Regions from separate parts of the Sphingopyxis sp. DBS4 genome, predicted to be linked through region 3. Evidence: riboswitches for the same ligand, from Rfam matches in the RefSeq annotation. Region 3 holds a riboswitch; each other region holds the start of a gene.
What was found. Region 3 has a riboswitch for glycine ahead of gcvT (glycine cleavage system aminomethyltransferase GcvT). Riboswitches for the same ligand answer to the same signal wherever they lie in the genome.
Positions count from the first base shown of each region.

Region 1 (9,771 bases), 1.9 Mb from region 3:
GATCGGTCGCCGGGAATCAGTATAATCTGACCGGGCGCACCTTCTTCATGCGTCTCAACCAGTCATTCTGAGGTCCGGCCCTCCTTCCATCGACGCAGACCATTGTTCGCGTCGATGGATTCGGAGCGGCTGCCAAGAATTGGCGGCCTTGATCGTGCGGCCCCGGTGGTGGCCTGTCCGTCGAATTGCCCTGACACGCTGAAGCTTCGATGATATTCTTCACCTCGCCACGCATTTGGCGCTCAGCGCCCGCACCCGGCGGGGAATGTTACCAGCCCGTCAGCATTCGACGACGTTGACGGCCAGACCGCCAAGACTCGTTTCCTTATATTTCGAGCGCATATCCTCGCCGGTCTGGCGCATCGTCTCGATGACTGCATCGAGCGGGACGACGTGCCGGCCGTCGCCCTGAAGCGCGAGGCACGCGGCATTTATCGCCTTGACCGCCCCCATTGTGTTGCGTTCGATACAGGGAATCTGAACGAGCCCGCCGATCGGGTCGCAGGTCAGTCCGAGATTATGCTCCATCCCGATTTCGGCGGCATTTTCAATCTGCTCATTGGTGCCGCCGAGCGCGGCGACGAGGCCTGCGGCCGCCATCGAGCACGCGACGCCCACTTCGCCCTGACAGCCCATTTCCGCAGCCGAGATCGACGCGCGCATCTTGTAGAGGAATCCGATGGCGGCGGCGGTCGCGAGCAGGATGCGGCTTCCCTCGCGCGAAGCGCCCGGGGTGAAGGATTCATAATATTTGAGGACCGCCGGCAGCACGCCCGCCGCGCCATTGGTCGGGGCAGTTACCACGCGGCCGCCCGCGGCATTTTCCTCGTTCACGCTCAGTGCGAACAGACTGACCCATTCGAAGATCTTGGTGGGGTCGTTCGAGGGGGCCTTGGCCAGCAGCGCATGGTGCAGCGACCGCGCGCGGCGCGGAACGTTGAGGCCGCCGGGCAATACGCCCTCGCCGCGGCACCCGCGCTCGATGCAGGCGAACATGGCGTCGCGCACAGCATCGATGAAGGCAATCGTCTCGACCGGCGCGCGCCACGCCTCCTCGTTGGCGAGGACGATGTCGGCTATCGCAAGCCCGTGGGTCCGGCCGATTGCGAGCAGCTCCTCCGCCGAGCCGAACGGGTAAGGAAGGGCGACGTTCGACCGTGCCTCCGCCTCGCCCTCACAGCGTATCGCGCCACCGCCGACCGAGAAAAAGGTGCGGGTCAATTCCTCACCGAAGGCATAACGGGCCGTGAACCGCATCGCATTCGCATGTCCGGGCAGAAATTCTCCGCGCCGGAAAATGAGGTCCGCTGTTTCGTTGAATGCGACCGGGCAACAGTCAGCGAGCCGAAGTGAATGGCACTCCCTTATCGCCGCAACGATCTCTTCGACCCGATCTGGATCGATTTCTTCCGGAAGCCGGCCGGACAATCCAAGCAGGATTGCCCTGTCCGTCGCATGCCCCTTGCCGGTCAGCGCAAGCGAGCCGAACAGCTCGCAAGAGACGCGCGCAGGGTGGCCTTTGCCCATCGCGAGCCGGGCGAATTGCGCGGCTGCGCGCATAGGTCCCACCGTGTGGGAACTCGACGGCCCGATCCCGATCGTGAACAGATCAAAGATGCTGAACGCGACATTCGTCGTATGAATCTGTGCGGACACCGGCGCCTCTCCTGCCGGCATTCGCCGGACATCAGCGCCCCTTCTGTCTGCTTGCCTGAGATCGCTATCCCGTCGGCGGACGCACTAAGCGTCACTTTCCAGAATTCCATTGCCGCATGGTCCTTCTGCCTGAGAGTTTCCGGGGCGGTTGCTCCTTCGGCGCCGGAAATATCCGGTCTCTCCCACATCGGCGGATCGACCATCGCGCGCGGCGATCATTGTGTCAACGCTCTGTTTCATCCGATAGCAGACATCACCGAGGTGCATGGGAGTGGTCTGCCCGCGAAGGCGGGCACACCATTGTTAGTGAAAACCCCCCTGGTGCAACGGCATCTTTGCGGAATCCCATAGACTGTAGCGCGCCGTGAAGAGGTCGTGGTCCGGTCTCAACCGATTGACCGCTTTCGGGTGTGGCCGCTTGGCTCACTCGCGGCCCGTACAACAAATTCTCAAAGCGCTGATTCGTCCGGTCGAGACCCAATGTCTACCCAAAGGCGCCTCCCCCGAAGCACGGCGAATATCAATGGAAACGGGCGCCGCCGCAGAAGAAACCGTTGCAAATTCACGCAAATTTGTGCCTGATTGCAGAGTTCCGCCCAGTTTTCGGGCAAACCAATATATCTCGAAATAGGGATTTGGCCGAATCGCGAAATTTCTCCTTATTTTTCATAAGCATAGATTTTTTGACGGACTGCTACTCGGTCATTTCAGACTAAATATTTTTCTGTCGCATTTCCAATGCGTTACAGCGCGCTGAATTATTGAGTGGGAGTGATCCATGTCCATCGCCTATATCACCATCGGCACCAACGACATGGCGCGGTCGCGGCGCTATTATGATGCGGTCATGCCGCATCTCGGCGGCCGGCTGGAGGTCGACTATGGCGACCAGGCTTGCTGCTATGCGATGCCGAGCGAACAGCGCGTCTGGATCGGCAAGCCGAACGACGGATTGGCGGCGGCTCCCGGCAACGGAATCATGCCCGGTTTTCTATGCGAAAGCCAAGCGGCGGTGGACGCGGCCCATGCCGCTGCGCTGGCCTGTGGTGGCACCAACGACGGCGACCCCGGTCCGCGCCCACTTTATGGGCCGGACTTCTATGGCGCCTATGCCCGCGACCCCGAAGGCAACAAGATGAGCTTCGTCTATTTCGGAGCGCCGCAGAGCTGAGCAGACGCCGGCAGAGCGAACGGCGGCTCAATCGCGCAATATCGGCTCACCCGTCCGCGGATTGACCAGCGTCACATTCTCGAGCGCCTGGATTTTCCATGCGCCATCGCGCCGGGTCACGACCGCAAGAATCATCGTGTCGACCCGATGCGGCCCCACCGGATGCGCCGCGCCCGCGCTCAGCCGCGACCATATGTGCAGGATCGCGGCATCGTCCGAAATCGGATCGACGTCGGCGACCTCGTTGGTCAGCGTCGAATCGCTGTAGATCGTCTCGTGGATCGGGGCATGGCCCGCGACGATCTGTTCCACCCCGCGCCAGTAGGTGCCGAAGCGATTCACGAAGCTCGCGTCCACATGGAACAGCGCGGCGAACGCCGCCATGTCGTGCCGGTTCCATGCGTCCGCAAATCGCGCGGCGATACTCGCCGGTCCTTCTTCCTGAACCATATGACCCTCCGGACGGCCGAGCGGCTCGACGGCGCAACGCCCATTGTCCTATCCTGTCTTCCCGGCGAAATCGACAAGCGAGTCGCAGTCATGGACAGGATCGAAACCGAAGCCTCGGGCGGCTGCCAGTGCGGCGCGGTGCGCTGGCACATCACAGCGGTGCTCGACACATCGCATATCTGCCATTGCCGCATGTGCCAGAAGGCAGCGGGCAATTTTTTCATCGCGCTGATCGGCGTCCCGCGCGATGCGATCGCCTGGACACGCGGGCAGCCGGCAACCTTTGCCAGTTCGGACAAGGCCGCGCGCGGTTTCTGCCGCGACTGCGGAACGCCGCTCACCTACGACTATCACGAGAGCAGGCATATCAACCTCACGACCGGATCGTTCGACGAGCCCGAGCGGTTTCAGCCCAAGGTCCAGTTCGGCCTCGAAGCCCGGCTCCCCGTTTTCGAGGATCTGCCGCTGAAGGCTGAAGGCACGACCGAAGAGACGATGGCCGCCTATGTCGGGGCGATCAGGGCGAGCAACCACCAGCATCCCGATCGCGACACCGATCGCTGGCCGCAATAAGCAGTCGCGCGCGGCCTATTGCTCAAGTTCGAGCAGATATTTCTTCGCGTCGAGCCCGCCGGCGAAGCCGGTCAGCTTGCCCGTCGATCCGACGACGCGGTGGCAGGGCGCAATGATCGAAATGGGATTGCGGCCGTTGGCGGCGCCGACCGCGCGCGAGGCGGTCGGCCTGCCGACCTGCTGCGCGATCTCGCCATAGCTGCGCGTCTCGCCGAACGGGATGGTGAGCAGCGCGCTCCACACGCGTTTCTGAAAATCGCTTCCCGAAAAGGAGAGCGGCACGTCGAACGTCCGGCGCTTGCCGGCAAAATATTCGCCGAGCTGGCGTTCGGTTTCGACGAGCACCGGATGCTCGGCATCCTCGGTCAGCGGCCCCAGCTGGACGCGGCCCGGCCGGTCCTTCTCCCAGAGGATCGCGGCGAGCCCCTTGGCGTCGGCGACGAGGGTCAGTTCGCCGACCGGCGACCAGATGGTTTTGAAAGCATGCGTCATAGATTCGATCCTGTCATTCGCTGTCGCGCTTTGGCGATGAGCTTCCTATGGCAGGGGCGACGCGGCGACGCGTCCCGAATCTTGCGCCCAACCTCGACGGAAAGACAGCCATGACCCCCACCGCCAAAATCCTGCTCCTCGGCTCGGGCGAGCTTGGCCGCGAATTCACCATTTCGGCAAAGCGGCTCGGCTGCCATGTCGTCGCCTGCGACAGCTATGACGGCGCGCCGGCGATGCAGGTCGCCGACGAGCGCGAGGTCTTCCCGATGCTCGACGGTGACGCGCTGCGCACCGTGATCGAAAAGCACCGCCCCGATCATGTGGTGCCCGAGATCGAGGCGATCCGCACCGAGGTGCTCGCCGAGCTCGAGGCCGAGGGTTTCCATATCGTCCCCTCGGCCCGTGCCGCGCGGCTCACGATGAACCGCGATGCGATCCGCAACCTTGCCGCGAGCGAACTGGCGCTGAAAACCTCGACCTTCGAATATGCGACGAGCCGCGAGGAACTCGCCGCCGCAGCGGTGCGCGTCGGCTTTCCGCTCGTCGTCAAGCCGGTCATGTCCTCATCGGGCAAGGGCCAGAGCACGGTGAAGGACGCCGCGGGCATCAACGCCGCGTGGGACTATGCCGCCGCCGGGATGCGCGGCGACCGGCTGCGCGTGATCGCCGAGGCGTTCGTCGATTTCGATTATGAGATCACTTTGCTCACGATACGGCACAAGGACGGCGTCAGCTTCTGCCCGCCGATCGGCCATCGGCAGGACCGCGGCGATTATCGCGAAAGCTGGCAGCCCGCGGCGATGTCCGCTGCCGCGCTCGCCGCCGCGCAGCAAATGGCCGCCAAAGTCGTCGACGCGCTGGGCGGCCACGGCATCTTCGGGGTTGAATTTTTCGTGAAGGGCGACGCGGTCATTTTCTCCGAACTCAGCCCGCGTCCGCACGATACCGGGATGGTGACGCTGGTGTCGCAATCGCTGTCCGAATTCGACCTCCACGCCCGCGCGATTCTCGGGCTGCCGATTCCCGCCGTCACGGTACCGCATGCGAGCGCCAATGCGGTCCTGCTCGCCGACCGCGACGCGGCGGACTTCACCATCACCGGCCTCACCGAGGCGCTGGTTCCGCCGGACGCGAACACCCATGTCGATGTCCGCATTTTCGGCAAGCCGGTGACGCGCTCGTATCGCCGCATGGGAATCGCGCTCGCCCGCGTCGAAAGCGGCACGACCGACGAGGCGCGCGCGATTGCGGCGGCAGCGGCAGGAAAACTGAAGATCGGCTACCGGGAATAAACCCGCCGCACCGATCGGCGTTTTCGACCGGAAACCGACCTACCTTACATCGTCATCCCGGACTTGATCCGGGATCCATTCAACCGGCGCTGAGAGAATGGATCCCGGATCAAGTCCGGGATGACGAGAGTCTGAAAGTCGCGCGTAGCATCTCTTATCTTCGTCATTCCCGCGAAAGCGGGAACCCAGAGCGTGCGTCGGCTGACCCCACTCTGGGTTCCCGCTTTCGCGGGAATGACGAAGATAAGGATGTCCGCTCTCCACCTCAAAGCAACTGCAACGCCTCGCACGGACATAGCTAGGCCGCCCCGCATCCCCCTGCTACACCCCGCGCCATGTCCGAGAAGAATCATCTCTATCTGGTCGATGGCTCCAGCTACATCTTCCGCGCCTATCACCGCCTGCCGCCGCTGACGAACCCGAACGGAGTGCCGGTCGGCGCGGTCTATGGCTATACCACCATGCTGTGGAAGCTGGCAAAGGATCTGCACGACGCCGACGGGCCGACGCATCTCGCCGTCATCCTCGACCATAGCAGCCAGTCGTTCCGCAACGACATCTACGACCAGTATAAGGCGAACCGCCCCGAGCCGCCCGAGGATCTGCGCCCGCAATTCCCGCTGATCCGCGACGCGACGCGCGCTTTCTCGCTGCCGTGCATCGAGATGGCGGGGTATGAGGCCGACGACCTGATCGCTTCTTATGCCGAGGCCGCGGTGCGCGAGGGCTGGGACGTCACCATCGTCTCGTCCGACAAGGATCTGATGCAGCTCATCCGCGAACCCACGGACGGCTCGCCGCATGTCGACATGCTCGACACGATGAAAAACGTCCGGCTGGGCATGGAAGCGGTAAACGAGAAATTCGGGGTCACCCCCGACCTCGTCGGCGACGTGCTCGCGCTGATGGGCGACAGCGTCGATAACGTCCCCGGTGTGCGCGGGGTCGGTCCCAAGACGGCGACCAAGCTCATTCAGGAATATGGAAATCTCACTGCCGCGCTCGACGGCGCCGAGACGATGAAGGCCAGCAAACTGCGCGACAATCTGATCGAGCATCGCGGCATGGCCGAACTGTCGCGCATCCTCGTCGACCTCAAGCGCGACTGCCCCCTCCCCGACCCGCTCGATGACCTCAAGCTCGGCGCGATCCCGCCGGGGCCGCTCAAGCTGTTCCTCGACGAGCACGGCTTTCGCTCGCTGTCGGCGAAGCTCGACAATGGCGTCGCGCCGAGCGGCCCGCCGACGCTGCCGCGCGCGGGCGCCGCGCCCGCTGCGGCGTCCGCCGCTCCCTCGACGCCGACTCTCCCGGCATGGCCCGCGATCGATCGCACCTTGTACGAGACGGTGACGACGATCGAGGCGCTCGACCACTGGATCGAGGCCGCGCGCGCCGCGCATGTCGTCGCGGTCGATACCGAGACCGCGAGCCTCGACAGCGTCACCGGCGATCTTGTCGGGGTCAGCCTGTCGACCGGTCCCGGCCGGGCGTGCTACATCCCGCTCGGCCATGGCGGCACCGACATGTTCGCCGAAAAGCCCGAACAGATTCCGATGCAGGACGCGCTCGGGCGCCTGCGCGCGCTGTTCGCCGACGAGGCGGTGCTCAAGGTCGGGCACAATCTCAAATATGACATCGGCGTCCTCGCGCAGCACGGGGTCACCATCGCGCCCTATGACGACACGATGGTGATGAGCTTCGCGCTCGACGCGGGCAAGCACGGACACGGACTCGACGAGTTGGCGAAGCTCCACCTCGATCACATCTGCCTGACCTTCAAGGAGATGTGCGGGACCGGCAAGTCGCAGATCAGCTTCGCCGAAGTGCCGCTCGACCGCGCGACCCATTATGCGGCGGAGGATGCCGAGGTCGCGTGGCGCCTGTGGAAATTGCTCAAGCTCCGCCTGCCGATCGAGGGCGGGACGCGCATCTACGAGATGGTCGACCGCCCGCTCGCCGCCGTCGTCGAAGGGATGGAACGCGCGGGGATCATGGTGAACCGCGACTATCTGGCGCGCCTGTCGGGCGAGTTCGCGAACGACATGCTGCGCATGGAGGGCGAAATCCACGAACTCGCGGGGCAGCCCTTCGCGATCGGCAGCCCCAAGCAGCTCGGCGAAATCCTCTTCGACAAGCTGGGGCTGAAGGGCGGGCGCAAGGGCAAGTCGGGCGACTGGTCGACCGACCAGAACGAGCTAGAACGTCTGGAACGCGACGGCGTGCCGATCGCGCGCAAGATTTTGGAGTGGCGCCAGCTCGCGAAGCTCAAATCGACCTATACCGATGCGCTGCAAGGGCAGATCAACGCGAAGACCGGCCGCGTCCACACCAGCTACAGCCTCGTCGGCGCGCAGACCGGGCGGCTGTCGTCGACCGACCCCAATCTGCAGAACATCCCGATCCGCACCGAGGTCGGCCGCCAGATTCGCGACGCCTTCATCGCCGCGCCGGGCCATGTGCTGCTGGCCGCCGACTATAGCCAGATCGAACTCCGCCTCGCGGCGCATATGGCCGACGTGCCCGAACTCAAGCAGGCCTTCGCGCAGGGCCAGGATATTCACGCCGCGACCGCGATCGAACTGTTCGGGGAGGTCAACCGCGACACGCGCGGCAAGGCGAAGACGATCAACTTCGCGATCCTCTACGGCATCTCGCGCTGGGGTCTCGCGAACCGGCTCGAAGTGACGCCCGATGAGGCGCAGGCGTTGATCAGCCGCTATTTCGAGCGCTTTCCCGGCATCAGCGACTATATCACCGACACGCTCGAAACCGCGCGCGCGCGTGGGTATACTGAGACTTTGTTCGGCCGGAAGACCTGGTTTCCGCGCATCAAGGCCGCGAACCAGAACGAACGCGCGGGTAGCGAGCGCGCCGCGATCAACGCGCCGATTCAGGGTACCAGCGCCGACCTGATCAAGCGCGCGATGGCGCGGATGCCGAAAGCGCTCGACGATGCGAGGCTTGGCGACGTGAAGATGCTGCTCCAGGTCCACGACGAACTCGTCTTCGAGGCGCCCGAGGACAAGGCCGAAGCCGCGGGCGAGGTCATCCGCCGTGTGATGTCGGGGGCGGCCGAGCCGGTGCTGGCGCTGTCGGTGCCGCTCGATGTCGAGGTCGGCATCGGCAAAAGCTGGGGCGACGCGCATTGATCGGGGTGCTGCTGTTCGCCGCGGCGGTCATCGGCGATCCGGGTACCGCGCCGCCATCACCCGCCCCCGCAGCCGAAAGCGAGGCCGCGCCGCCCACGATCGCCGACAGCGACATTCGCGAATATGCCGCGGTCGCGGGGCGCAAGGTCGCGGGGCGACCGGTCGGCGGCCCCTATGCCACCGCCGACAAGCTGCTGCTGCTCGGCCGCGACGGCAAGGGCTATCCCGTCGTCGCCGCGAGCCTCGGCTTTCCCGCGCGCCAGTCGCTGCCCGCGCCGCCCGATGGCACGCTCGCCGTCGTGCGGCTGCACCAGAAATCCGAAACCGTCGTCCCGGGCCCCACGGCCGACGACCTCGCCTTCGTCGCCGCGAACAAGCTGCCGCTGTTCGTGATCGGCGAATGGGCGCGGCCGGCACCGATGTGGGAGGTCGCGTGGGTCGATGACGACGTGCGTTTCCGCATGATCGGCGAAGTCGGCGAAATCGGTCCCTGGCAGGAATGATTACCGACCGGGTGGCGGTCCGTACCGGTTCGGCGCATCGGTTCCCGCCCGCACCAGTTCGACAATAAGCCAGAGAAGGATCAGCCCGCCGACGATAGAGGGCCAATCGATCCCGGCCGATGCCTGCATCCTCGCGGGAAAGGACAACGCATCGGCGAAATCGGGCCGAGTCTTCGTCTCCATCTCCGCCAGGATTTGCGGCATCTGCTCCGCCATCGCCGCCATACGCCGCGCTTGCCCGAGGCCGGTCGCAAAGATGGCCCCCGGCAACGCCAGCGCCCACCAGCCTGCCCGGCCGCGATCATGCAATCGCCGCGCCGTTGCCGTCAGCAGCAACAGGGCGCCGAGCAGATAGAGCCCGATGTTCGCATAGGCCGCGGTCACCATTGCCCGCAGTTGAATCTGCATGAGGTGCATGCTGGCCGACGGATCGCGGGGATGCGTTGCAGCGGTCAGGTCAAGCGGCGGGATGGTCAGGACCAGTT
Region 1 is NZ_CP102384.1:861,651-871,421, reverse strand. Features, by position in the region: gene NP825_RS03990 (TonB-dependent siderophore receptor) at 1-71, shown strand, start outside; gene NP825_RS03985 (L-serine ammonia-lyase) at 280-1,677, opposite strand; glycine riboswitch at 1,698-1,760, opposite strand; glycine riboswitch at 1,764-1,851, opposite strand; gene NP825_RS03980 (VOC family protein) at 2,435-2,827, shown strand; gene NP825_RS03975 (SgcJ/EcaC family oxidoreductase) at 2,855-3,277, opposite strand; gene NP825_RS03970 (GFA family protein) at 3,368-3,850, shown strand; gene NP825_RS03965 (methylated-DNA--[protein]-cysteine S-methyltransferase) at 3,866-4,342, opposite strand; gene purT (formate-dependent phosphoribosylglycinamide formyltransferase) at 4,453-5,634, shown strand; gene polA (DNA polymerase I) at 5,970-8,783, shown strand; gene NP825_RS03950 (hypothetical protein) at 8,789-9,286, shown strand; gene NP825_RS03945 (DUF805 domain-containing protein) at 9,287-9,771, opposite strand, start outside.
Region 1: it holds a riboswitch for glycine, as region 3 does, so the genes downstream of both, NP825_RS03985 (L-serine ammonia-lyase) here and gcvT (glycine cleavage system aminomethyltransferase GcvT) in region 3, are expected to answer to the same signal.

Region 2 (9,771 bases), 1.9 Mb from region 3:
CGATGCTGACTCCCGACTATGCGGCGCCCGAGCAGCTCGACGGCGAGGAAGCGACGGTCGCGACCGATGTCTATGCGCTCGGCGTGCTGCTTTACGAACTGGTCAGCGGCCAGAGCCCGTGGCGCAGCGGCAAGGCATCGGTGCCGGTGATGATTCGCCGCGTCCTCTATGAGGATGCCGCGCTGCCGAGCCGCGCCGCCGCGGCGGGTTCAGGGCCGGTGCCCGCGCGCCGCATCGCAGGCGACCTTGACGCGATCATCCTGAAGGCGATGCGGCGCGATCCCGCGCAGCGCTACCGCAGCGTCAGCGCACTCGCCGAAGACATCGCGCGCCATCAGCAATATCTCCCCGTCCATGCGCGCGACGGGTCGACGCGCTACATGCTCGGCCGCTTCCTGCGCCGTTATCGCTGGGGGGTCGCAGCGACCGCGGCGGTGCTCGCGGCGCTGCTCGTCGGCGCGGGCGGGATCGCGTGGCAGGCGCGCCAGACCGCGATCGAGCGCGACCTCGCGGTCGCCGAGGCGCGGCGGTCGGAAGCGATCAACCGGATGCTGACGGTGATGATGCGCGATACCGCCGAGGATGCGGGCGGAGAAAATATCAACGTCAAGCAGATGCTCGACCAGACCTCGGCCCGGCTTGCCGCGTCGCTCGATACCAGTTCCAAATCGGCCGACCTGATCGTCACCCTGTTCGACCTTTATGCGAATATCGAGGACACGGCGGGCGCCGACGCGCTGATTCAAAAGGCGCTCGCGCGCGGGATCGGGCGCGGCGACCCGGTCGCGACCGCACAGCTCAGGATGCGGGCCGCGGTTTCGGCCGCGGCGCTGGGCCGGGCCGACGAAATCGCCCCCAACGTCGATGCCGCCGAACCGGTTTTCCGGGCCGATCCCGACCATTTCCAACGCGAACTGGTCGAAATCGCGCTTGCCCGCGCGCAGCTCTGGCGGCGAACGGATCGGCTCGAAGATGCCATTTCGCTGTTGATCCGCACCCTGCCCGACGCCGATATCGTCTATGCGGAGAACCACCGCGACCTGCTCACGACCTATAATAATCTTCTCGTCTACATGGTCGAGGCGAACCAGCTCGACGCCATGCCCGCGATCTTCGATCGCGCCGACGCCGTGCTTCGCCGAACCGGTCAGCAGGCGAGCATGCAGGGGCTTGCGATCGCGCAACTGAAAGCCGTGCGCCTCCTCAAGCTCGACCGGCCCGAGGTCGCCGAGCAGATCGTCACGCGCGTCGCGGCGCAGCGGCGCGCGACCTTCGGCCGCTCGGCGGGGCTCGCGGTCGACCTCCTCCAGCTCGGCCGCGCCAAGCTGGCGCTCGGCAAATATGCCGAAGCGAAAGCGATCCTCGCCGAGGCGCGCCCGATGGCGGCGCAATATCTCAGTCCCCAGGCGACGCCGACGCTGATCATCGCCGCGGGCCTGATCGAGGCAGAGGCCGAATCGGGCGACCTCGCGGACGCACGGCGCACGATCGCCGAGACCGAACCGCTGATCGCGGCGCTGCCCAAGCCAGGCCTGCCGCAAGCGATCTTCGCGCGCGCGAAGGCGATCGCGCTGCTCAAATCGGGCAAGCTCGGCGAAGCGCGGCGGGAAACCGACCGGGCCGAAGCGCTGTTCAAGGCCGAAGGGCCGGCGGGCGCCTCCTACCTCAAATCCTTCCCCGCGCTGCGGGCGCGGCTGGGGCCGGAATAAGGCCGTCATCCCCGCGGGAATGAGGCCCCCAGGATCAGGCCGCCGCCATCTCATGGTGTATCCAGGCGCGCGCCTGCACCCACCAGCGACGGATCGTGCGGTCGGAAACGCCGAGGACGAGCGCCGTCTCCTTCTCGTCCATCCCCGCGAAGAAACGGCAGTCGACGACCTGCGCGAGGTTGGCGTCGAGCCGCTTCAGCCCCTCGAGCGCCTCGCCCAGCCGGACGACCTGCTCATCCTCGGGCACTGCGGCGGCGAGCGAGTCGAGGCTCTGGGTAAAGCTGTAGGTCGGCGCATCGCGCTTCGACGCTAGCCGCGCCCGCGCGGCGTCGATCAGGATATGCCGCATCGCGGTCGCCGCGCAGGCGAGGAAATGCGAGCGGCTCTCCCAGCCGGCGGCCTTGCGCAGCTTCACATAGGCTTCGTTGATCAGCGCCGTCGTCTGGAGCGTCTGCGGCAGGCCGGCACGATAATGCTCGCGCCGCGCGATCGCCCGTAATTCCCCATACAGGCCCGCGATCAGCTCGTCCGAGCTGCCCGCCCCATTTTTTTCGGCCCCATTTTTTTCGGCTGGCGTGTCCGCTTCCTCGGAAATTTTCCGTCTCGCTCTCTGTCAGGCGTCCGCCGCTCTTCGCAGGTCGGCGGACGCAAGGCAAGCGCGGCAATGACTTAGCGGCCGCACGCGCGGGAGAGAGGCGCCGGAACAGGCGCCCGCCGGGTCGAGATATCCACCGTGGAGGCCGACGGCCTTCGCTCGATCGAGGGGAAGACAAGATGCGTAAATATGCTTGGCTGATCGCCACCGCCACGCCGGCGCTGACCATCGCGCTGCTCGCCATGCCGAACGCGGCACGGGCAGCGGAAGGCGACGTCACCTGTGCAAAGCGCGTGAACGACATCAACGAGGCGGTCCAGTCCGACGGTTCGGTATCAAACGCCTCCAGCGTCGCCTGCGGCCGTCAGGCGCAGGCCACCGCCGAGGAGACGGTGTCGGTCGGCGCGGGGTCCAGCGCCGATGCGGCAGGCGCGACGACGGTCGGGGCTTTCGCGCACGCGACCGGGGCCACCGCAACCGCGGTTGGTTACAAGGCATTCGCGTCGGACGAAAACACGATCGCGATCGGCCACGAGGCCACCGGCAATGGCGGAGGTATCTTCATCGGCAATCTCGCGCGCGGCACCGGCGGCATCTCGATCGGCAACGATGTCTATTCGCTGGGCGGCGGTGTGGCGATCGGCAACGGCAGCTCGGCCGGCAGCAATTCGGTCGCGCTCGGCACCGGGTCCACAACGGCGGGGGAATATGTCGTCAGCGTCGGCAGCGACACGATCAAGCGGCGGATCATCAATGCCGCCGATGGTGAGATATTCGACGGCAGCTCGGATGCCGTCACCGGCAGCCAGCTTTATGCCGTCAAGCAGGACATCGCAGACACCACCGACCTGATCGACGGCGTCGAAGATCGCGTCCTCGACCTGGAAACTGAGGCTTTTTATACCGACGGCCGCCTGTCCCGCCTTGAGGACAGCGGCGTGGGCGGCGGCTACGCGATCGGAGAAAACGCCATTGCCGTCGGCACGGACGCCTCAGCCGACAGCGACGAAGCCGTCGCCATCGGCATGGGCGCCACCGCGCAGGACGGCAAGGCGGTATCGATCGGATCGCAGAATGTCGCCTCGGGCAACGGCGCGGTCGCGATCGGCGATCCCAATGTCGCGACCGGCACCGGCGCGGTCGCCGTCGGCGCCGACAACACCGCCACCGGCACCGGTGCGGTGGCGCTGGGCAATGCTTCGGTCGCGAACGGCGCCAGCGCATTGGCGCTGGGCGACCAGGCCAATGCACAGGGCCGCGGAACCGTTGCGCTGGGCGAACTGACGCAGGCGACGGGACAATCGGCCGTGGCGCTGGGGCAACAGGCGCAGGCGATCGGCGACAACAGCATCGCCATCGGCGGCGGCGACACGCTGACGACGCGCGCGATCGGCGCCAACAGCATCGCCATCGGCGGCCAGGCGCTGGCGAACGGGGCCGACAGCATCATGCTGGGCAACCGCGGCGGCGCCGGGGAGGACGCCGTGGCCATCGGCGCGGGCGCCTTTGCCAGCAGCGACCGTTCGGTGGCGCTGGGCGACAGTGCGACGGCCTTTGCCGAGGGCGCGGTCGCCATCGGCGCCAATTCGACCGCAACGCGCGCCAACACCGTGTCGGTGGGGTCGGCGGGCAATGAGCGGGCGATCACCAATGTCGCCGCCGGCACCACCGATACCGACGCGGTGAACGTCGCGCAGCTCAATGCCGCGCTCGCCGCACAGGGCAATGCGGCGGCGGCCGCGCAGACCACTGCAACCACCGCGCTCGCCAACGCCGCGGCGGCACAAGGAACGGCCGATACGGCGCTGGCCAATGCCGCGACCGCGCAAACGACCGCCGATACGGCGCGCACGGAAGCCGCCGCGGCCCAGACGACCGCGACGACGGCGCTGACCAACGCCGCGGCCGCGCAGACGACGGCAAACACGGCGCTCGCAGGCGCGACCGCCGCACAGGGAACGGCGAACACCGCCCGCACCGAAGCGGCGGCGGCGCAAGGCACCGCGAACACCGCGCTCGCCAATGCCGCCACCGCCCAGACCACGGCAAACGGCGCACAGGCAGCGGCGACAACGGCGGTCCTGCGCGGCGACACCGCGGGGGTCAGCCTGGCGGCGGCGCTCGGCAGCGGCGCGAGTTATGATACGGCGACGGGGGCGGTCAGCGCGCCGAGCTATTCGGTCGGCGGCACCGCCTATCACGACGTCGGCTCGGCGATCGGCGCGCTCGATACCAATGTTGCCGCGCTCAACAGCCGCATCGATGCGCTCAGCCTCGGCAACGACCGGCGCTTTCGCGAAGCGACCGGCGGCATCGTTACCGCGATGGCGATGGGGGGCACGATGATCGTCCCCGACAGCAATGTCTCGGTCTCGTTCAACCTTGCGACCTATCAGGGCGAGCAGGGCTTCTCCGGCGCCGCGGTGGTTCGCCTGACACCGCGCGTGTACGTCAGCGGCGGCTTTGCCGGATCGACCGTCAAGGGAACGACTGGCGGCCGGGTTGGCGTGGCCTTCGGCTTCTAGAATTGATCCCCCGGCTCCCGGCCCCGGAAAAACTGGGGCTGGGAGCGTGGGGGAGTCAGCCTTGCGTCGAACTCCAACGAGTTTGCTTGGCTGTGACGCCTCACCGTCAGCACTTCGCCCGCAGCGGCGGGGTGCCCAACAACCGCCGCCCTATGGTTTCAGCCACTCGAAACCGGCTAGCGAATGGAATTCCAGTCAATCCCTCGTACCCGTAACGGATTGCACATCGCGCTTGTCAGGCCCTGGCGAAGCGTTGGGAAGCGTCCCTGGGTGCCCGGATATCTGCGTGGCGAGCAGACGCGCCGCTTCCGCAAGTTGCGGATCGTCGCCACCCAGCTTCGCATCCGCGTCGAAACCGATTTCGACATCGGGCTTCACCCCTTCGCCCTCGACGATCCACGATCCGTCAGTTGCGGCGAGCGCATATTGCGGCACATTGGTCTCGGTCCCGTCGAGCAGCGGCCCGGTCGATCCGGTGCCGATCACCCCGCCCCAGGTCCGCTTTCCATAGATCGGACCCAGCTTCGCCTGCCGCCATTCATAGGCCATGGTATCGCCGTCGGACATCGTTGCTTCGTTGACGAGCAGCGCGAGTTTTCCGGTGAACACCTGCGTGAACCCGCCCCAGGGGTAGGTCGTCGGATAGTCCATTCCCTTGACATGCCCGGTCGTCAGGAAGGGGCGCAGCAGCCGGTCGATGACGAGCGGCGATCCGCTGCCGCCCAGATTGCCGCGAATATCGACGATCAACCCATCCTTGCGGATTTGTCCGAAATAACCGCGCGCGAACTCCGCCAGCCCCTGCGGCGACATGGCGGGGATATGGACATAGCCGATCCGTCCACCCGACACCCGATCGACGAGATGCCGGTTGTTTTCGCTCCATTCACGATAGGCCAGCCCCTCCTGGCTGGCGATCGGCTTGACGACCAGCGTCCGCTCGCCTTTCACGCCGTCGCGGCCGATCGTCAGCGCGACCTCCTTGTCCGCCTTGCCGATCAGCGCCTCGAACGGGTCGGTGCGGGCATCGAGCGCGCGACCGTCGATCGCGAACAGCCAGTCGCCGACCCGCACTTCCTTGCCGAGCGCGCCGAGCGGCGAGCGATAGAGCGGATCGACGGGGTCGCCCGCATAGATATGGCTGATGCGCCAGCGCGCTTTCGCGGCGTCGAAGACCCAGACCGCGCCGAGCGCCGCCGACCCCGGCGTCGCGGGCTGCCATTCGTCGCGCCCATCGATATAGGCATGGCCGACGTTCAGTTCCGACACCATGCGCCCGATGACCTCGGTCAGGTCGCCCCGGCTGCCGATGCGCGGCAGATCGGCGCGATAGCGCGCGCACAGCGCCGCCCAGTCGAAGCCGTGCATCTTCGCGTCGTAGAAGAAGTCGCGGTAGCGTCGACAGACCTCGTCGAAGACCGCGCGCCATTCCTCGCGCGGCGCGATCGTTCCGGTGAGGCGGCCGATGTCGAGCTTCCTCGCCTTGCCGCTGGCGGTATCGAGCAGCGCATAATCCTTCTCGCGCCGCGTCACCGCAGACGCGCTCCAGGGCAGGAAAGCCACCGCATCGACGCGATCCGCGACGGTGCGCGTTTCCTTCTTCTCGAACGAATAGGCGCTCAGCCGATAGGCATCGTCGTCCGCGATCGCCGCCGAATAGACAATATCGTCCTTGCCGACGGTGAAGGCGTCGATGTTCGCGCTCGCGATCGGCGTCGGCGCGAGGCGGTCGATCAGCCCGTCGAAATCGATCGTCGCGAGCGGCGGAACGGTTTCGTCCTTGCTCGCGGTCAGGAAGGGATCGGGTAGCCCTGCGCGAAGCGGCAGGATGGCGATCGAGCGCTGGCGCGGCACCTGGAAATTCCACTCGCGCCCCTCGAACCGGCCCCGGAACTGGCGGTCGGTCAGCGCATAGAGATAATTGCCGTCAGGCGAAAAGGCCGGCTGCGACATGTTATAGAGCGGATCGCTCGCCGCGACGGTCTTGCCGGTCGCAACGTCGAGGATCTGCACCTGTCCCATATCGGCTGGGCCGAAGCGCGTGTAGGCGAGATAGCGGCTGTTGGGCGACCAGGCATAATCGTTGACGAAGACGCTGCCGCTGCGCCCAGCCTCGCGCATCGCTCCGCTCGCGACATCGACCAGATAGATTGCCCCGTCCTTCCCCGACAGGGCGATGCGCTTGCCGTCGGGCGCCCATTGCGGCCGCGAGAAGCGATCATGGTGACCCGAGGTGAGTTGCCGCGCGGCACCGCCGTCGGCAGACGCGATCCACAGTTCCTCCTCGCCGCCCCGGTCGGAGACATAGGCGATCCATTTGCCGTCGCTCGACATGGCGGCCTCGCGCTCCTGGGCGTCGGAACTCGCGGTTACGGCACGGACCGGTGCGTCGCCCGCGGCCAGATCGAATATGTCGCCCCGCGCCACGAAGAGCGCGCGATCGCCATCGGGCGTCGGGACGAAGCTGTCGATCGCCTCGCCATAGCGCGCGAAGCGCGGGCGCGCCTGCAACGCATCCGACGAGACCCGGATCACCTGCTGCTCTGAGGCACCGGTCGCCGGATCGAAGCGCCAGATGCGGCCGTCGACCTCATAAACGATGGCTCCTGCGCGATCGGCCGACGCCCATTTCGCGTCGCTCTCGTGCCGCGTGAGCTGCTCGGCCTCGCCGGTTGCCGGATCGGCGCGGAACAGGTTCATCGCCCCGTTCCGGTCGGAGAGAAAGAAGAGGCCCTGCCGTGTCCACATCGGGTCGCGTTCGGTCGCATCGGTCCGGGTGAGCTGCCGCGCCGCGCCGCTCGACCGATCATAGATCCACAGGTCCTGCGCCCAGCCCCCGCGATAATGTTTCCAGGTTCGGAAATCGCGCGACCAGGGCGAATAGAGGATCTGCGTTCCATCGGGCGAGAAGACCCCGGCGCCGGCGCGCGCGGTGCCGGCGGGCTCGATCGTGCGCGTCGCCAGGCTGACGGTATAGAGGTTGCTCTGCGACAGCATCGCCGCGTCGCGCATCGACCGGATGAGGATGGCGCTCCCATCGGGCGTCCAGCCGACCACCTGATTATCGCTGCCCCAGCGCGTCGACAGCCCCTTGCGCGAGGGCGCGCTGGTCAGACGCCTTGCCTCGCCCCCGTCGGCGGGCATCACATAGGCCTGGTCGTCGCCGTCGATGCGCGCGGTGAACGCCAGCATTTTGCAATCGGGCGAGAATTTCGCGAAATATTCGGGGCCGGGGGTGCTGGTCAGCCGCCGCGCTTCCGCCGCCGTTCCATCCTGTAGCCACAGATCGCCCGCAAAGCTGAAGACAATCCGCGATCCGCACACATCGGGATAACGGAGATAAGGATCGGCGGGGTCGGGCGCCTGCGCGGACGCCGCGGTGGCGACGCTGCTGAGGAGCGCGGCGACGATGAAGCGCTGGCGCGCACGATCTTTTGAAAAGAAGTTCACGAACGAAGCCCCTCCCGAGCAGGTATCAGGGCCCCATCTGTCCGTGTGCCTGAGATCGTTATCCCGTCGGCGGACGCCTGCGCGCCTCTCTCCAGATTCCATGCGCCGGATGGTCCTTCGTGCCTGAGAGTTTCCGGGGCGGTTGCTCCTTCGGCGGCCTGCGCGAGGCAGGCTCTCTCCCATCCGACTCGCTCAGGATGACGCGGCGTCCGTCCGCTTGTCAAGGCCTTCCGGCGCTCTCCAGCACCCGCAGCGCCGTGGGCCGGTCGATCACGCTGCGCAGGACGAAGGAACTGCGGATCCGCGCGACATTCGGCAGGCTCGACAGCTCCTGCCGATAGGTTTCGTCGAAGTCGTGCAGCGACGGGACATGCACGAGCGCGAGGAAATCCACGTCGCCCGACACGAACCAGCATTTCGACACCGCGCTGCATTTCTGGATCGCCGCTTCGAAGCGATCGAGCGCGTCGTCGGACTGCGACACCAGCTCCATCTGCACCAGGACGAGGATGCCGAAACCCAGCCGGTCGAGATCGAACTGCGCCGTATATCGCTCGATCACGCCATGGCCTTCGAGCAGCCGGCGCCGCCGCGCCGCGGCGTTGCTCGAAAGCCCCACCGCCTCGCCGATCGCGACATCGCTCGACCGCGCGTCCGACGCCAGGATATGCATGATTCGATAATCTAACCGATCAAGCTCAAGTGTTTCCATATTTTCCATAATAATATCGTATCACGACGATATTTCATTCCACAAGCCAATTTGGCACCGAAATTTGGTGGGATCGGCAAGGCCGATGAATGCTAGGTGTCGGTATCGGGGAAAATCAGCAAGCTCATTGCATAAACCGGACATTAGGGGGCCAGTCCGCAAACGGAAGCCAATCTGCAAGGTCCGATCAGGGAGGAGGGATCAACATGCGATTCAATTTTCATGGCGTGTCGTCGGCGGTTTTGATCGCGGCGCTCGCCCATTCGGCCGCGGCGCAGGCTCAAACCGCCGATGCGGACACCCGCGACGGCGACGCCGCAGAGGTCCGGTCGGCCGACAGCGCGCCCGATACCGGTAGCAAGGAGGCGGAAAGCGACATCGTCGTCACCGGCTCGCGCCTGCCGTCGGAATTCTCGACCACCGCGCCGGTGCAGGTGCTCAAGGCGGACCGGGGCGCCGTGCTCGGCAATGCGACCGCGGCGGAGATCGTCGCGCATGCCACCGCCGCGGCAGGCACGCAGCAGATCAACAACCAGCTTTCGGCGACCGGAGCCGGCGGATCGGTTGTGCTGGGCGGCGCCAACGTCAATACGATCAGCCTGCGCAACATGAGCGCGACGCGGACGCTGACCCTGCTCAACGGCCAGCGGATCGCCCCGTCGGGAACCGGAAGCCAGGTCGCGCCGGTCGATTTCAACGTCATCCCCTCGGTCGCGCTCGACCGGATCGAGGTTCTGACCACCGGCGCTTCCTCGGTCTATGGCTCTGATGCGATCGCCG
Region 2 is NZ_CP102384.1:873,834-883,604, reverse strand. Features, by position in the region: gene NP825_RS04015 (serine/threonine-protein kinase) at 1-1,709, shown strand, start outside; gene NP825_RS04010 (ECF-type sigma factor) at 1,744-2,304, opposite strand; gene NP825_RS04005 (hypothetical protein) at 2,484-4,829, shown strand; gene NP825_RS04000 (S41 family peptidase) at 5,025-8,279, opposite strand; glycine riboswitch at 8,380-8,471, opposite strand; gene NP825_RS03995 (Lrp/AsnC family transcriptional regulator) at 8,500-8,991, opposite strand; gene NP825_RS03990 (TonB-dependent siderophore receptor) at 9,198-9,771, shown strand, end outside.
Region 2: it holds a riboswitch for glycine, as region 3 does, so the genes downstream of both, NP825_RS04000 (S41 family peptidase) here and gcvT (glycine cleavage system aminomethyltransferase GcvT) in region 3, are expected to answer to the same signal.

Region 3 (9,771 bases):
CCGCACGCGCGGGAAAAGCACGCAGATGTGACAGGGTGCAATCAGCGGCGGTGAAAGAGCAGCATCAGATTGTTCGCGGGCATCGCGCGGCGCTCGGCAAAGGCGAGACCCGCCTCGGCGGCGGCCGCCTTGACCGCGCCCAGATCGCGCAGCCCCCAATCGGGATTGCGTTCCTTCAGCGAGCGGTCGAACGCCAGGTTCGAGGGCGCGGTTTCCACGTCGCTTTCGAGATAGGGACCGTAAAGGATCAGCGGCGCGCCTTGCGGCAAGACGCGGGCAGCCCCGGCGAGAAGCCCCCGCGTCGCGGCCCACGGGCTGATATGCACCATGTTGACGCACAGCAGCGCATCGGCCGCGTTCACCGGCCATAGGGGCGCGGCGGCATCGAGCAGGAGCGGCGGCGCGATATTGGCAAGGCCGGCCTCGGCGCGCCACGCCGCGATCGAGGTCAGCGCCGTCGGATCGGGATCGCTCGGCTGCCACTGGAGGCCGGGAAAGCCAGCCGCGAAATGGACGGCATGTTCGCCCGATCCGCTCGCGACCTCCAGCACAAGGCCCGCGGGCGGCAGCCAGTCGGCGAGCACGGCGGCGATCACGTCGCGATTGCGCACCGTCGCGGGGGCGTGGCGCTTCGCTCCCGCGCCGCCGTCCTCCGCCATCCACGGCCGGGTCACGCGGCGCGCGCCTGCGCCCGTGCGCGGCCTTCGCGGACGACCAGCCAGCAGAACAGGCCGACCGGCCCCGCCATCAGGGTCAGGAACAGGAACGGCAGTTGCACGAGGCGGCCGAAGTCCTTGTTGTCGGCATCGCGCGCGATCCACAGGCCGGTGAACAGGTCGAAGGCGAGATAATGGACCCAGCCGAGCGTCGCTCCGCCCGGCGCCGCGAACAGCTTCATCACCCCGGCGAGCGACGTGAAACTGCCGCCCGTCCCGCCAGGATCGATCCCGCCGGTCAGGAAACCGGTGATGAGGACAATATACAAAAGGCAGAGCAGCGACACGCCGGCATAGAGGATGGCGGACAATGTCCGCGGACTGCGCGGCGCGAAGGCGAGCAGCAGCCAGCCGGCGATCGCCCAGTAATTGGCGATGAGGTAAAGGCCGTTCCAGTTCATCTCGCTCTCCTGTCCTATCAAACCGATTCCCCGAGCGAAGCCGAGGGGCTCGTTCGAGCAAAGCGAGAACCTGCACCGCCGCTGCCTCGACTTCGCTCGGCACAGCCCCTCGGCTTCGCTCGGGGAATCGGTGGGTTTGACGCCCTCGCCTAAATCACCGCGCCGAGCCCGAAGAGCAGGATGCCGCCGAACAACGCGATCAGGCCGACGGTCAGGATCAGCAGCGTCATCCGCGCCGCAGGCAATCGCCGCGTCGCGAAAAAGGCCGCCGCCAGCCCGACCCCCAGCGCGATCAGCGGCGCATAGAGAAAGGCCCAGTCATAGCTGAACTCGCGCCGGACGCGGACCAGTTCCCATTGCTCGACGATCAGCCCATAGAAGGTGATCGCGGCGAGCCAGATCGCGACGAAAACGACCGCGAACAGCGCCCCGCCGGCGAGGCAGCCGGCACCGGGGCGCTTCGCCGCGCGGTCGTCGACACCTTTCAACTGCCGCCGACCTCGGCCTCGCTCCACGCGAGCACGGGCTTTCGCGCCGCGAGCGTTTCGTCGAGCCGGGCGCGTGGGGCGAAATGCGGCGCCGACTTGAGCGCCGGATCGCCGTTCTTCGCGCGCAACGCGATGCTGCGCAGCGCGCCGATGAACTGGTCGAGCACCGCCTTGCTCTCGGTCTCGGTCGGCTCGATCAGCATCGCGCCGTGGACGACGAGCGGGAAGAAGACCGTCATCGGATGATAGCCCTCATCGATCAGCCCCTTGGCGACGTCGAGCGTCGAGAAGCCTTCGGCCAGCCCGCGATCGCTGAACAGCGCCTCGTGCATGCACGGACCCGAAGCCGCGAACGGCGCGTCGAGCACATCCTCGAGGCTGCGTAGCACATAGTTCGCATTGAGCACGGCATCCTCGGCGACCTGCTTGAGCCCGTCGGCGCCGTGGCTGAGGATATAGGCGAGCGCGCGGGTGAACATGCCCATCTGGCCGTGAAAGGCGGTCATCCGGCCAAAGGTCTGCGGATGATCCTCGCCCGCATTTTCCTCCTCGATCAGGCGGAAGCGGTCGCCCTCCCTAGTCACGAAAGGCAGCGGCGCGAAGGGCGCGAGCGCTTCGGACAGCACGACCGGACCCGAGCCCGGACCGCCGCCGCCGTGCGGGGTCGAAAAGGTCTTGTGCAGGTTGATGTGCATCGCATCGACGCCGAGGTCGCCGGGACGGACGCGCCCGACGATCGCGTTGAAATTGGCGCCGTCGCAATAGACATAGCCGCCCGCCGCATGAACCGCGTCCGAAATCGCCTTCATCTCGCGCTCGAACAGGCCGCAGGTGTTGGGGTTGGTGATCATCACCCCCGCGACATCGGGGCCGAGCCGCGCCTTGAGCGCCGCGAGGTCGACGCGGCCTTCGCCGGTCGCCGGAATATCCTCGACGGTGAAGCCCGCGAAGGCCGCGGTGGCGGGGTTGGTGCCGTGCGCGCTTTCGGGGACGAGAATCACGCGGCGGTCCTCGCCGCGCGCTTCGAGCGCCGCCTTGATGCAAAGGACGCCGCAAAGCTCGCCATGCGCGCCCGCCTTGGGCGACATGGCAACGCTGTGCATCCCGGTGAGCGTGATCAGCCATTCGGCGAGCTCGTGGATCACTGCATAGGCGCCCTGCACCGTTTCCTGCGGCTGGAGCGGGTGAACGTCGGCGAAGCCCGGCATCCGCGCGACCTTTTCGTTGAGGCGCGGGTTGTGCTTCATCGTGCAGCTTCCGAGCGGGAAGAGGCCGAGGTCGATCGCATAATTCTGCCGCGACAGCCGCGTATAGTGGCGCACCGTTTCGGACTCGCTGAGCCCCGGCAGGCCGATCGGCGCCGAGCGCGCGAGCGCGCCGAGGTCGGCGGCGGGCGCGGCCTCGTCAAAATCGACGCCGGTCGTCTCGCTGCCGCCGATCTCGAAGATCAACGGCTCCTCGAGCATCAGTGCGCGGTTGCCGGTGAAGGTCGTCGTATCGTCGACGCCGCCGGCGTTCATTTCGGGGCGCCACCCGGCGCGGTTGAGCGCGGTCATGCCAGCACCTCCTTCAGCGCCGCGGCAAAGGCGGCGATATCCTGTTCGGTCACCGTCTCGGTCACCGCAACGACAAGCCCGTTCGCGAGCGCGTCATTGTCGGGGTAGAGGCGGCCAAGCGAGACGCCGCCGAGAATGCCCTTCTCCGCCAGTTCGTGGATGACGGGCCGCGCCGCCTTCGGCAGGACCAATGTAAATTCGTTGAAGAAACCGCCGTTCAGAAGCGACACGCCCGGCACCTTCGCAAACTCGGCGGCGGCGACCTTGGCGCGGCCGTGATTGATCCCCGCCAATTGGCGGAGGCCCGCCTCGCCAAGCAGAGTCATGTGGATGCTGAACGCCAGCGCGCAAAGCCCCGAATTGGTGCAGATATTGCTCGTCGCCTTCTCGCGCCGGATATGCTGCTCGCGGGTCGAGAGCGTCAGCACGAAGCCGCGCTTGCCGTTGGCGTCGGCGGTCTCGCCGCAAAGGCGGCCCGGCATCTGGCGGACATATTTGGCCTTGCAGCCGAACAGGCCCAGATAGGGGCCGCCGAACTGCAGCCCGACGCCGATCGATTGCCCCTCGCCGACGACGATGTCGGCACCCATCTCACCCGGCGCCTTGATGAGGCCGAGCGCGACGGGCTCGGTCACCACCGCGATCAGCAGCGCGCCCGCAGCCTGGCAGGCGCCCGCCAGCGCGGTCATGTCGTCGATGCGGCCGAGGATGTCGGGATATTGGACGACAACGCAACTCACCTCCTTGTCGACCGCCGCCGCGAGCGCGGCCCAGTCGGTGCCGGCCTCGAGCGCCGGATCGCCGTCTACGAGCACGTCGCCGGTATAGTTCGCCATCGTCCGCGCGACGCTGCGATAATGCGGATGAAGCCCGGTCGAGAGCAAAGCCTTGCTGCGCCGCGTGACGCGCCGCGCCATGACAATCGCTTCCCAGCAGGCGGTCGAGCCGTCGTACATCGAGGCATTGGCGACGTCGGTGCCGAGCAGGCGCGCGACCTGGCTCTGGAACTCGAACAGCATCTGCAGCGTGCCCTGCGCGATTTCGGGCTGATAGGGGGTGTAGGCGGTCAGGAACTCGCCGCGCTGGATCAGATGGTCGACGCTCGCCGGGACATGGTGGCGATAGGCGCCCGCGCCGAGGAAGAAGGGTCCGTCGCCCGCCGCCATGTTCCGCCGCGCGAGCGCCGCCATATGGCGCTCGACCGCAAGCTCGCTGGCATGGTCGGGAAGCCCGGCGATCGTACCGTCGAGCCGCGCTTCGGCAGGCACGTCGACGAACAGATCGTCGATCGACGCGGCGCCGACGGCGGCGAGCATCGCCGCGCGGTCGTCGCTGGTAAGGGGAAGATAACGCATGAACTACTCCGTGGAAGAAGCGGAATGGACGGCAAAAAGCTGGGCGAGGTCGGGAAGCGATCCCTGAAAGATCGCGGGGCCGCTGTGCGTCGTGCGGACCCATGGCGCGAGCCAGATGCGGAAACCCGCATCGCGCGCGCGGCGGCAAAAGGCATAATCGTCGGACAGCAATTCGCGGCTGTCCGGGTCGATCATCGGCAGGAAGAAGCTCTGCTCGCTGTCCGCGACGCCGTGCGCGGCGCGCTCGCCGGGGTCGGTGCGAAAGCCAAGCTCAGGGTGCCGCGCGGCGAGTCCATCGAGCACGTCGCGGCGGATCAGCATCATCCCCGTCCCGGCTCGCGTCAACTCGACGAGGTCGGTCAGCGCGAACCGCTGGTCCCGATGCAGGAAATGCAGCGCGAACTCGCCGCCGAAGCGCGCGAGGTCGCCCGGATCGTCCTTCGCCATCCCACGCTCGACCGCGCGTGCGACGTTGGACCAGTTGACCATCCGTCGCGGGCAAGCGGCGGCAAGGATCGCGCAATCGTCCCGCTCGCGCATCGCGGCCAGCATCGAAAAGACGTCGTCAGCCGCGAAATCGATATCGGCGTCGACGAACAGTAGATGGGTGGAATCGCTGGCGCGGAAGATCGCCGCCAGCAGATCGCGCGCGCGCGTGATCGACGGCTGGTAAAGAATGAACTCGAAGCGCACCGCGACGCCCGCCGCCTGCGCCTTCAACGCGAGGTCGAGCGCCGCGCGGACATAGCTACCCTGCGCCCCGTCATAGATGGGCGTCGCCACCATCAGGCGGCAATCGGCGAGGGCGGCGGATGCGCTCACATCATCTCCCCCCTCCCGCAGGCGGGAGGGGCCGGGGGTGGGCATGGCGGCGAGAGCAGGCTTGCCCAAAGCCCACCCCCGACCCCTCCCGCCTGCGGGAGGGGAGGACAAGTCAAAGATCGGCGATGAAGGCCTTGTAGGCTTCGGCGTTCATCAGACCGTCGAGCTGGCTCTTGTCGGTCAGCGTCATGCGGAAGAACCAGCCTTCGCCCTCCGGGTCGCTGTTGACGAGCGCCGGATCCTCTTCGAGCTGGCCGTTGCCTTCGGTCACCACGCCGTCGACCGGCGCATAGACGTCGCTCGCGGCCTTGACCGATTCGACGACCGCGGCGTCACCGCCCGCAGCCAGTTCGGCGCCGGTGTCGGGAACCTCGACGAACACGATGTCGCCGAGCTGGCTCTGCGCGAAGTCGGTGATGCCGACCGTCGCGATGTCGCCGTCGACATCGACCCATTCATGCTCTTCGGTATAATAACGCGGCATCGGTCAGCCTCCCTGTTTGCGGACATAATTATGGGGAACGAAGGGCATGGCGGCGACGGTGCAAGGCACGCGCTTGCCGCGAACTTCGGCGGCGATGGCGGTGCCGGGCACCGCGTGATCGCGCGGCACATAACCCATGGCGATCGGCGCGCCGACGCTGGGGGCAAAGCCGCCCGAAGTCACGACGCCGATCTCTGTGTTGCCGTCGAACAGCTTCGCGCCTTCACGCACCGGCAGCTTGCCATCGACGAGCAGGCCCACGCGCTTGCGCGGCGGACCGTCGGCAAGATGGCCGAGAATGCGCGCGGCGCCGGGGAAATTCGCTTCCTCGCGGCGGCGCTTGCCGATCGCAAAACCAAGGTCGCCCTCGATCGGATCGGTGTCTTCGCTGAGATCGTGGCCGTAGAGGGGAAGTCCCGCTTCGAGCCGCAAGCTATCGCGCGCACCGAGCCCGATCGGTTTCACCTCATCCATCGCGCACAGCGCGTCGGCAAAAGCCGCGAGCGCTTCGTTCGGAAGCGAGATTTCGAAACCGTCCTCGCCGGTATAGCCCGAGCGGCTGAGCGCGATCGCATGGCCGTTCCAGGTCGCCTGCGCAGCCTGCATGAAGACAAGGCCGGCGCTTTCGGGAACGAGACGCGCGAGCGCTTCGGCCGCCTTCGGCCCCTGCAGCGCGAGCAGACCGTAATCCTCGTTGTGGTTGAGCGTAACATCATCGGGAAGATGCTCGCGAAGATGCGCAATGTCGTCCCATTTGACCGCGCCATTGACGACGATGCCGAGCTGGTCGCCTTCGTTGGTGATCATCAGGTCGTCGAGTATGCCGCCATCTTCGCCGAGCAGCAGCGAATAGCGCATCCGACCGGGCTTGAGCGCCGCGATGTCGCCGGGGACGAGCGCTTCAAGCGCTTCCACGGCGCCTTCGCCTTCAAGACTGAGCTGCCCCATATGGCTGACGTCGAACAGACCCGCATTCTCGCGCGTCCACTGATGTTCGGCCATGATGCCTTCATATTGGATCGGCATCCAATAGCCGGCGAATTCGACCATCCGGCCGCCCTTCGCGCGGTGCCAGGCGTCGAGCGGCAGCGTTGCGGTGGGAACCGCTTCCTCGCCCGTAAAGTCCGTTTCGGTCATGTCAGTCTCCCGCGGTTGACATGGCGAGGCGCGGCCCGATGCCGTCCTGTCGCCATGCCCCCTCTGTCACGGGAACCTGAGAGTTTTCCCCTGCGAGAACGCAGGGTTACCCCTTCGGTGGTCCCGACGACCTTCGCCGGAACGCTTTCCAGAGTGTCCGTTCCAGCCTGCGCGGTCCGTTGACCTGAGAGTTTCCGGGGCGGTTGCTCCTTCGGTGGCGGTGCAGGTCGCCCTGCCCCGCGCTCTCCCGCGCGGCCGGCCGAATCTCCGCAAGGAGACCCGACAGACGCCCGAGCCTTGGCGTCGCCTTTTTGCGGAGTCAATCGGCGAGCGCGCGGATCGCGTCGTTTTCGTGGATATAGACGCCGGACGCCCGCTCGCCGGTCAGGGTGACGATCGCCTGTGCGACCCTTTCTGCCGGAATCGAGCGATAGCGACGCAGCGATCCATGGAGCAGCGCATCGGTCAGCGGCGCCGCGACCATCGCAATCCCCTCGCCCAGCCGCGGCGGCCCCTGACGCTCGCCGGTCAGCAGGCCGGGGCGAAGCAAATCGAGCCGGTCGAACGCCAGCGCGCGAAGATCATCCTCGACCTCGCCCTTGGTCCGCAGATAGAAATTGGAGGCTTGCGACGACGCCCCGACGCTGCTGACCGCGATCATATGCCGCGCGCCCGCCTCCTTCGCGGCTCGCGCGCAAGCGAGGGCCAGATCATGATCGACCGCCCGAAAGGCTGCCTGCGACCCCGCCTGCCGGATCGTGGTGCCGAGACAGGAGATGAGGGTCGCAGGTCGCCGGCCGGCGATGATCGCGGGCCATTGCTCGCTGGGCGCAACGTCCATCTCCGGCTGCGAATATTGATAATCGGGCGCGCGGCGGACGAGGATCGTCGCCGCGACCGACCGCGCCACGATGCCGCCGACGAGGCCGGTTGCGCCAAGCAGCAAGATGTCGGGTGACGCCATGGGGCGATCCTAAGCTGCGCCGGGTCGGGTTGGCAACGTGGGCCTGTGGTTATTTTCGCACCGTCGATCAAGCGTGCGCCAACGCCTCCGGCACCGCCCCGCGCCCAAATATCTCCGCGAAGCGATCGATCGCGAAGCGGTCGGTCATGCCGGCGATATAATCACCGATATGGCGTACCGTCGCGCCCTCCCCTGCGGGAAGGCGCGAGGCCCAGTCCTCGCCCATCAGGCGCGGGTCGGCGGCGTAGACGTCGAACAGGCGCGACACGACCTCCTTCGCCCCCGCCGCCGCCTCGATCTGCGAGGGATGGTGGTAGAGGTTCGCATACATGAAGCGCTTGAGGTCGCGCTCCGCCCTCGCGAGTTCGTCCGAGAAATCGCCGAGCGTGCCGCCCGCCGCGCGAACTTCGCCGACGCTCGCGACACCGGCGGCGGCGACGTTCGCTTCGGTCGCGGCGATCACGTCGTTGACCATGACGCCGATCTGGTCGCGCACCAGTTCGCGCAGCAAGCGGTCGCGCGGCGCGCCGGGAAAGCGGCCCTCGACCGCGCGGTAATTGGCGGCGACGAACGGCTGGCCCATCAACTGGTCGAGCGTCAGCAATCCCGCGCGCAGCCCATCGTCGATGTCGTGATTGTCATAGGCGATGTCGTCGGCGACCGCCGCGATCTGCGCCTCAAGGCTGGCGTGGCTCACAAGGTCGAGCGGAAATTCGCCGTCGATCTCGGCCAGCGCCCAGCCGGGGCGGCGCACCGGGCCGTTGTGCTTGGCGAGCCCCTCCAGCGTCTCCCAGCTGAGGTTCAGCCCGTCGAAGCGCGGATAGGGACATTCGAGCCGCGCCAATGTCCGCAGCGTATGGCCGTTATGATCGAAGCCGCCGTGATCAAACATCGCGGCCTTCAGCGCGTCCTCGCCGGCATGGCCGAAAGGTGGGTGGCCGATGTCATGCGCGAGGCACAGTGCCTCGGTCAGATCCTCGTTGAGGCCGAGCGCGCGGGCAATGCCGCGACCGATCTGCGCGACCTCGATGCTGTGAGTCAGGCGGACGCGGTAATGGTCGCCGTCGGGCGCGACGAAGACCTGCGTCTTGTGGCGCAGGCGGCGAAAGGCGATCGAGTGGATGATGCGGTCGCGGTCGCGCTGAAAGGCGTCGCGCGGGCCGCGCACGACGCGGCCGGGTTCCTCGTGGCGGCGGCCGCGGCTCTGCGCCGGATTGCTGGCGCAGGCGGCGACGCTCATTTGACCGGGTCGACGCTCTGGCCGGCGTCGCTGTTGAACAGGAATCCGTCGCCGCCCGCCTTCTTGTAGTCGCCGAGCCAGTCCTGCGCCGCCGCGCGATCCTTGAACGGCCCGACGAGCAGGCGCCGCGTCTTGCCCCATTCGGTCGTCGCGGCCGATTTGCCCTTGAACAGCGCGGGGTTCTTCTTCGCGAACTTGCCATAGTCGAACGCCAGCGCCTTGGCATTGGCGCCGGTCGCGATCTGCACCCAGATGCGCGCGGGATTCGCTTTCTTTTCGGCCGCTTCGGCCTTGGCTTTCGCGTCGGCTTCGGCCTTCGCCTTGGCGGCCGCCTCTTCCTTCTCGCGCTTCGCCTCTTCGGCGGCGTCGGCGCGCTTCTTGTCCTCGCGCAGCTTGGCGAGCGTATCGGCACCGATCGCATTGTCGGGCCGCGCCAGTTCCTCGGGCGGAATCTCGATCGAGCTGGCGATAGCGGCGAGCGAGGCCAGCGGCGCCTCGGGCGTCACCGCGCTTCCCGCCGGGGCGATCGAAGGCGGCGGCGTCATGGGAACCGCCGCCGGAGCCGGCGCGGGGCGTCCGACATCGGCGATCGAAAAGCCGGGACCGAC
Region 3 is NZ_CP102384.1:2,759,049-2,768,819, forward strand. Features, by position in the region: gene NP825_RS13100 (class I SAM-dependent methyltransferase) at 42-659, opposite strand; gene NP825_RS13105 (ABA4-like family protein) at 671-1,117, opposite strand; gene NP825_RS13110 (hypothetical protein) at 1,267-1,605, opposite strand; gene gcvPB (aminomethyl-transferring glycine dehydrogenase subunit GcvPB) at 1,602-3,125, opposite strand; gene gcvPA (aminomethyl-transferring glycine dehydrogenase subunit GcvPA) at 3,158-4,516, opposite strand; gene NP825_RS13125 (glycosyltransferase) at 4,520-5,338, opposite strand; gene gcvH (glycine cleavage system protein GcvH) at 5,451-5,822, opposite strand; gene gcvT (glycine cleavage system aminomethyltransferase GcvT) at 5,826-6,959, opposite strand; glycine riboswitch at 7,013-7,121, opposite strand; glycine riboswitch at 7,122-7,219, opposite strand; gene NP825_RS13140 (NAD(P)H-binding protein) at 7,279-7,923, opposite strand; gene NP825_RS13145 (deoxyguanosinetriphosphate triphosphohydrolase) at 7,991-9,163, opposite strand; gene NP825_RS13150 (SPOR domain-containing protein) at 9,160-9,771, opposite strand, start outside.